One region of the Caulobacter sp. GW821-FHT10A06 genome, then DNA from elsewhere that is predicted to be linked to it. Evidence: riboswitches for the same ligand, from Rfam matches in the RefSeq annotation. Region 1 holds a riboswitch; the other holds the start of a gene.
What was found. A riboswitch is a leader RNA that binds a small molecule or an ion and turns the genes downstream of it on or off. The one in region 1 is predicted to bind glycine.

Region 1 (3,403 bases):
AAGCCGGTCGGCGACGTCGCCTGGAGCTCGTCGATGGACATCCAGGTCAAGCTGATCAATGACGGCTACGCCCAGACCTATCGCAGTCCCGAGGCGAAGGGTCTGCCGGCCTGGGCGGTCTGGCGCGACCAGGGCTATGGCGTCACGGCCGAGCCGATCGTTTTCGCCTACAACAAGAAGGCGCTGAAGGCGTCGGAGGTCCCGCGTAGCCACGCGGCTCTGCTGGCGGCGTTGCGCGCTGACCCGGCGCGCTGGCGCGGCCGCATCGCCATGTACGATCCCGAAAAGAGCGGGGTCGGATTCATGTACATGTCCAGCGACCTGCAGGCTTATCCGGACGCCTGGGCGCTGTACGAGGAACTGGCCAAGTCGAAGCCGCGCCTGTTCGTGCCGGGCGCGGCGCTGCTGAACGAGCTGTCGGGGCCGGGGCTGCTGGTGTTCAATATGAACGGCTTCTACGCCGACTGGTGGGCGCGCCATCGCAACCCTGACGTCGGCTATGTGGTGCCGACCGACTATCACCTGTCGATTTCGCGGGTGGCCTTCATCACCCGCTCGGCGCCGCATCCCAAGGCCGCGCGCGTTTTCCTGGATTATCTGATGTCCGACGACGGCCAGAAGCGCCTGGCCGAGGCGCGGCTGACGCCGATCCGGCCGGTCGGCGGCGCGGCGACTCTCGGCCCCGGCGGACGGCCGATCCGCGTCGGGCCGGCCTTGCTGGCCAATTTCGACCAAGGCCGTCGAGCTGAATTGCTGGCCCGTTGGCACAACGCCGCCGCCGGTCGGTGATATATGTGCAAATATTAGGCTTTTGGCGCCTATAATTTGCGCATTCATAGGCGGGTGGCCTAAGCGTCGCTGTTTTTCGGGGGCCATGCCAAACGGTCCAAACTGTCACGGACCTGTCACGGCCGCGAACCTGGGCGAGAGCCGACGAGCGAACCGCGTGGCCTCGGGTTGAGCTTGGGAATTTCCATCTCTCCGTTCGCAAACCTGGTGGGCGTTTATGCCGCGCAAGCGGCTTTTGACGGGATCAAACGAAGCGTTCGTATTGGCCGGGTTCTCGCGGAAGAGATCGGGTTTTGGCCCGACGCCGAAGGCGCAACCGCCCCGGAAACGCTCAGGCACCAAGGACCGCAGAACACGAGGACGCTGGAAAGCAGGACCGCTCCATAAGCGAGCGGCCTCGCCGAAGGAGCAAGGGCGCACATGCGCCTGAATCTCTCAGGCCACGGGACAGCGGGGGCAGAGGAACGCCTGTGACGCCTGGAGGTGCTGACCTTCCGGCGACGCGCAACCGAACGCGGCCGAGCAACGGCCGTGGCGGGAGAGGGCGACTGTCGACTGCTGAAACAGAGGGGATCTCTTTTGAATTCTTCGCGTCAAACCCGCCGGAACCTGCTGCTGGGTTGCAGCCTGGTTCCCGCCGTCCTGGCCCTGCACGGCGCCGCCTTCGCTCAAGACGCCGCGGCCAAGGCCGACGACACCAGCGTCGCCGAGATCGTCGTCACCGGCTCGCGCATCGACCGCGCCGGCTTCCAGGCCCCGACCCCGACCGTGCGCGTCACCGCCCAGGACCTCGCCGTCGGCGCCCGTCCGAATGTGGCCGCCGCCCTGAACGACCTGCCGCAGTTCCGCGCCACCACCTCGCCGCAGACCACCGGCACCAACACCGGCGCGGGCAACGCTCCCGTCGACCTGCGTGGTCTCGGCATCAACCGCACCCTGGTGCTGCTGGATGGCCGTCGCTTCTCGGGCGAGAACGACCTCAACATGATCCCCAGCGTGCTGCTGAAGGGCGTGGACGTCGTGACCGGCGGCGCCTCGGCCGCCTGGGGTTCGGGCGCGGTCGCCGGCGTCGTCAACCTGTCCATCGACCGCACCTTCACCGGCTTCAAGTTCGGCATCGAAGGCGGCGAGTCGTCCTTTGACGACGCCAAGCAGATCCGCGTCGAAGGCGCGGCCGGCACGACCTTCGCCAATGGTCGCGGCCACTTTGTCATCGGCGGCGAATATCTCGACAACGACGGCGTCATTCCGAAGAACAGCCGCCCGAACATCGGCCGCTGGGCCACCATCTCGAACGGCGCGGGCCGCTTCATCCTGGCGCCCGACGTCGGCTTCGCGAATGCGGCCCCGGGCGGCCTGATCATGTCGGGCGTGCTGCGCGGCCAGACCTTCAATCCGGACGGCACCCTGCGCGCCTTCGACTACGGTACGGTGCAGGGCACGAACTCGATCGGTGGCGAAGGGCCATCGAACGACGACCTGTCGCCGCTGGTCACGCCGCAGAAGCGCTACGCCACCATGGCCAGCGCCACCTACGACCTGACCGACAAGGTCAAGCTGACGGCCGAGCTGCGTCGCTCGCGGATGTGGAACAACTACATCTGGTTCGGCGACCACAACCGCGGCAACCTGACGATCAAGTCGGACAACGCCTTCCTGCCGACGGCGGTGAAGACGGCGATGGCCGCCGCCGGCCAGACCACCTTCACCATGGGTCGCTTCAACACCGAGGCCTATCCGACGATCGACTTCGAGCGTGTCTCGACCCAGGGCACGATCGCCCTGGACGGCGAGCTCGACGGCGGCTGGCGCTGGAGCGCCTACTACAGCCACGGCGAGCAGGAAAACAACATCGACACCCCTGGGTTCTTCCTGACCCAGAACTACGCCAACGCCGTCGACTCGGTGATCAGCCCGACCACCGGCCAGGCGGTCTGCCGGATCGCCCTGAGCAACCCGACGACCAACTGCGTGCCGATCAACCTGTTCGGCCAGGGCGCGCCCTCGCAGGCGGCGCTGGCCTACGTCACCGGCACGCCGTCGATGCGCGAAACCAGCAAGTTGGACGTCGGCGGTTTCAGCCTGCGCGGCGAGCCCTTCTCGCTGCCGGCCGGTCCGGTCTCGATCGCTGTCGGCGCCGAAGCCCGCAAGGAGTCGGTCGATCGCACGGTCGGCGCTCTGGACACCGCCAAGGCCTTCACCTCGTTCAGCTTCTCGGCCATGGCCGGCAGCTTCAGCGTCAAGGAGGCCTTCGCCGAAGTGCTGGTGCCGGTGGTGCGTGACGTCCCGGTCTTCAACAAGCTGGAAATCAACGCCGCCGCCCGCATCTCGGACTACGACACCACCGGTTCGATCTGGTCGTGGAAGCTGGGCGCCACCAACGAGTTCTTCCCGGGCTTCCGTGGTCGCATCACCAAGTCGCGTGACATCCGTTCGGCCAACCTGACCGAGCTCTTCACGTCGTCGACGACTGGCTACAACACCCTGACCGACCCGACGAACAACTCCAGCGTCTATGTGCTGACCAACGGCGGCGGCAACCCGAACCTGAACCCCGAAACGGCCAAGACCTTCACCACGGGCTTTGTCTATTCGCCGCCGTCGATCTCGGGCC
Region 2 (3,403 bases), on a different contig from region 1:
CGTCACCCTGGTGCTGCACCACTCGTTCGTGGCCCTGCCCGAGCCGGGCTACGTCCCGCGCCAGAACGACCCGCGTGTCGGCGTCATCGACCACACCGTGGCGGACTATTCCGCGCCGCTGAACGAGCCGGTGGTCTATCGCCTGGCGCACCGCTTCCGCCTGGAGAAGACCGATCCCGCCGCCGCCCGTTCGCCGGTCAAGAAGCCGATCGTCTTCTATGTCGACCGCGCCGCGCCCGAGCCGGTGCGCTCGGCCCTGGTCGAGGGCGGCCGCTGGTGGAACCAGGCGTTCGAGGCGGCCGGCTTCATCGACGCCTTCAAGGTCGAGGTGCTGCCCGATGGGGTCAGCCCGCTGGACGCCCGTTACAACGTCGTCAACTGGGTCCACCGCCAGACGCGCGGCTGGTCGTACGGCCACGCGGTGGTCGATCCGCGCACGGGCGAGATCATCAAGGGCGACGTCCTGCTGGGCTCGGACCGCATCCGCCAGGATCGGCTGATCTTCGAGGGCCTGCTGGGCGCCGACAAGACCGGCACGGGCGGGCCGAATGATCCGATCGAGATCTCGCTGGCCCGCATCCGCCAGCTGTCGCCGCACGAGATCGGCCACTCGATCGGCCTGCAGCACAATTTCGCGGCCAGCACCTATGCCGGCCGCGCCTCGGTCATGGACTATCCAGGGCCGAAGGTCGCCATCAAGGACGGCCAGCTGGACTTCTCCGACGCCTATGGGCGCGGGATCGGGGCCTGGGACAGGTTCGTCATCGACTGGCTGTACGGCGTCGCGCCGGCGGGCGTCGACGAGAAGGCCTGGCTGAAGGCGAAGGCCGACAAGAGCCAGGCCGAGGGCTTGCGCTATGTCTCCGACGAGGACGCGCGCGCTGCGGACACGCCGCATCCGTTAGGCGCGGTGTGGGACAACGGCGCCGATCCTGTCGCCGAGCTCGACCAGATCATGGCTGTGCGCAAGATCGCCCTGGACCGCTTCGGCCTGGGCAACCTGCCCAAGGGCGCGTCGGTGGCGGACCTGCGCCGCATCGTCGTGCCGATCTACATCTTCCACCGCTACCAGGTCGACGCGACGGCCAAGCTGGTCGGCGGGGTCGACTTCACCTATGGCGCGCAGGGCGACGGCCACGAGGCCAGCAAGCCGGTCCCGGCCGCCCGCCAGGCTGCGGCCATCGACGCCCTGCTCAAGACGGTGACGCCGGTCGCGCTGGACCTCTCCGACAAGACCCTGGACGTCCTGACCTCGGGCCAGTCGCAGGGGACTGACCACGCCTACGAGATCGAGACCTTCCAACAGGGGCCGGTGTTCGACCTGCCCGCCACAGCCGAGGTCGCGGCCGACATGGTCTGGAGCGATCTCTTCGCGCCGGCGCGCCTGAACCGCCTAGTCGAGGCCAAGCGTCGTGACGCCGCCCAGCCGGGCGTGGAAGGCCTGCTGGACAAGGCCCTGGCCTTCGCCGCCTTCGACGGCAAGGCGACCGGTCGTCAGGTGGAGCTGGCCCGCCGCGTTCGCCAGCGGATGGTGGTCAGCCTGGCCGATGCGCTCAACGACAAGAGCTTGTCGCCGACGGCCGCCGCCGTGATCCGCGCGCGGCTGGCCGACTGGGGCAAGGGGCTGACGGCAGCCGCGACCGGCGGCACGGCCGACCGCGCCCAGGCTCGCGCCCTGGCCGGGATCGTCGCCGACGAGAGCGGCGGCCGCCTGGCCGCCCTGGTCGAGGACGGCAAGGCCAAGGTCGTCACGCCGCCCGGTCCGCCGATCGGCGAGGATGACTGGTTCGGGGATCTCTAGGCCGCGCTTGACTCAGGGGCAGCCCTCCCGCATTGACCCCGACGACCCTCGCGGGAGACATCGGGATTCGCTCCCGAGGCCGAAGGCGCAACCGCCCCGGAAACGCTCAGGCAAAAGGACCGCGCGGGTTTAGAAACGCTGGAAAGCAGCCTCCGGAAAGGGGGCTCGCCGAAGGAGCAAGGCCGACCCCAAACAGTAGAGGGGGAAGGCCGGAATCTCTCAGGCACAAGGGACAGCGGGGGCGCGACCAACCGGCGGACGCCGGTCGTCTCGCCGACCCCGCTAGGAGCCTGCCCAGTGTCCGATCAAGACCTCAAGAAGACCCCCTTGTTCGACGCCCACGTGGCGCTGGGCGCGCGCATGGTGCCGTTCGCCGGCTATTCCATGCCGGTGCAGTACAAGGACGGGGTGCTGAAGGAGCACCTCTGGACCCGCGAGCACGCCGGCCTGTTCGACGTCTCGCACATGGGCCAGGCCCGGCTGCGTGGTGATAACCCGGCCAAGAGCTTCGAGAAGGTGGTCTCGGCCGACTATCAGGGCCTGAAGGCCGGCAAGCAGCGCTATGGCGTGCTGCTGAATGCCGAGGGCGGCATCATCGACGACCTGATGACCGCGCGTCCGGACGACGATGGCCTGTTCGTGGTGGTCAACGGCGCCTGCAAGGACAACGACTACAAGATCATCGCCGACGCCCTGGCCGGCGAGGCCACGGTGACGCGCATGGAAGATCGCGCGCTTCTGGCGCTGCAAGGTCCCGAGGCCGCCGCCGTCCTGGCCGCTCATGTGCCGCAAGCCGCCGGCATGGTGTTCATGGACACCGTCGCCCTGACCGCCTTTGGCGTCGACGCGATCATCTCGCGCTCGGGCTATACCGGCGAGGACGGCTACGAGATTTCGGTCCCGGCCGACGCCGCCGAGCGCATCTGGAATACCCTACTGGCCGACGAACGCGTCAAGCCGATCGGCCTGGGCGCCCGCGACAGCCTGCGCCTGGAGGCCGGCCTGCCGCTGTACGGCCACGACCTGGACGAGACCGTCTCGCCGATCGAGGGCGGGCTGAACTTCGCCGTCGGCAAGTCGCGCCGCGAGGCCGGCGACTATCTGGGCGCGGCCCGGATCGGCAAGGAGCTGGCCGGTGAGCTGTCGCGCGTCCGCGTCAATCTGAAGGTGCTGGAAGGCGCCCCGGCCCGTGAAGGCGCCGAGATCGCCGACGAAGCAGGCAATGTCATCGGCAAGGTGACCAGCGGCGGCTTCGCCCCCAGCCTGGGCTTCCCCATCGCCATCGGTTTCGCCCCGCCGGCCTATGCGGCCGTGGGCACGAAGCTCAAGGTCATCGTTCGTGGCAAGCAGGCGGCCGCCGAGGTCGTGGCTACCCCGTTCGTCGCCAACCGTTACGTCCGCAAACTCTAATCAAGGGCCGACAGAGATGCGTTTCACCAAAGATCATGAATGGGTCGTCGTCCAGGACGGTATCGCCACCGTGGGCGTCACCGCCTACGCCGCCGAGCAACTGGGCGACGTGGTGTTCGTGGAAGTGCCGGAAGCCGGCAAGACCGTGAAGCAGGGCGAGAACCTGGCTGTCGTCGAAAGCGTCAAGGCCGC

Region 2: it holds a riboswitch for glycine, as region 1 does, so the genes downstream of both, gcvT (glycine cleavage system aminomethyltransferase GcvT) here and AC07NF_RS05865 (TonB-dependent receptor domain-containing protein) in region 1, are expected to answer to the same signal.

Annotation. Positions count from the first base shown of each region.
Region 1 covers NZ_JBWKNY010000002.1:406,398-409,800, forward strand. Annotated here, with positions in the region: gene AC07NF_RS05860 (ABC transporter substrate-binding protein) at 1-789, shown strand, start outside; glycine riboswitch at 1,057-1,147, shown strand; glycine riboswitch at 1,151-1,242, shown strand; gene AC07NF_RS05865 (TonB-dependent receptor domain-containing protein) at 1,369-3,403, shown strand, end outside.
Region 2 covers NZ_JBWKNY010000003.1:177,207-180,609, forward strand. Annotated here, with positions in the region: gene AC07NF_RS08625 (zinc-dependent metalloprotease) at 1-1,801, shown strand, start outside; glycine riboswitch at 1,843-1,933, shown strand; gene gcvT (glycine cleavage system aminomethyltransferase GcvT) at 2,099-3,211, shown strand; gene gcvH (glycine cleavage system protein GcvH) at 3,105-3,403, shown strand, end outside.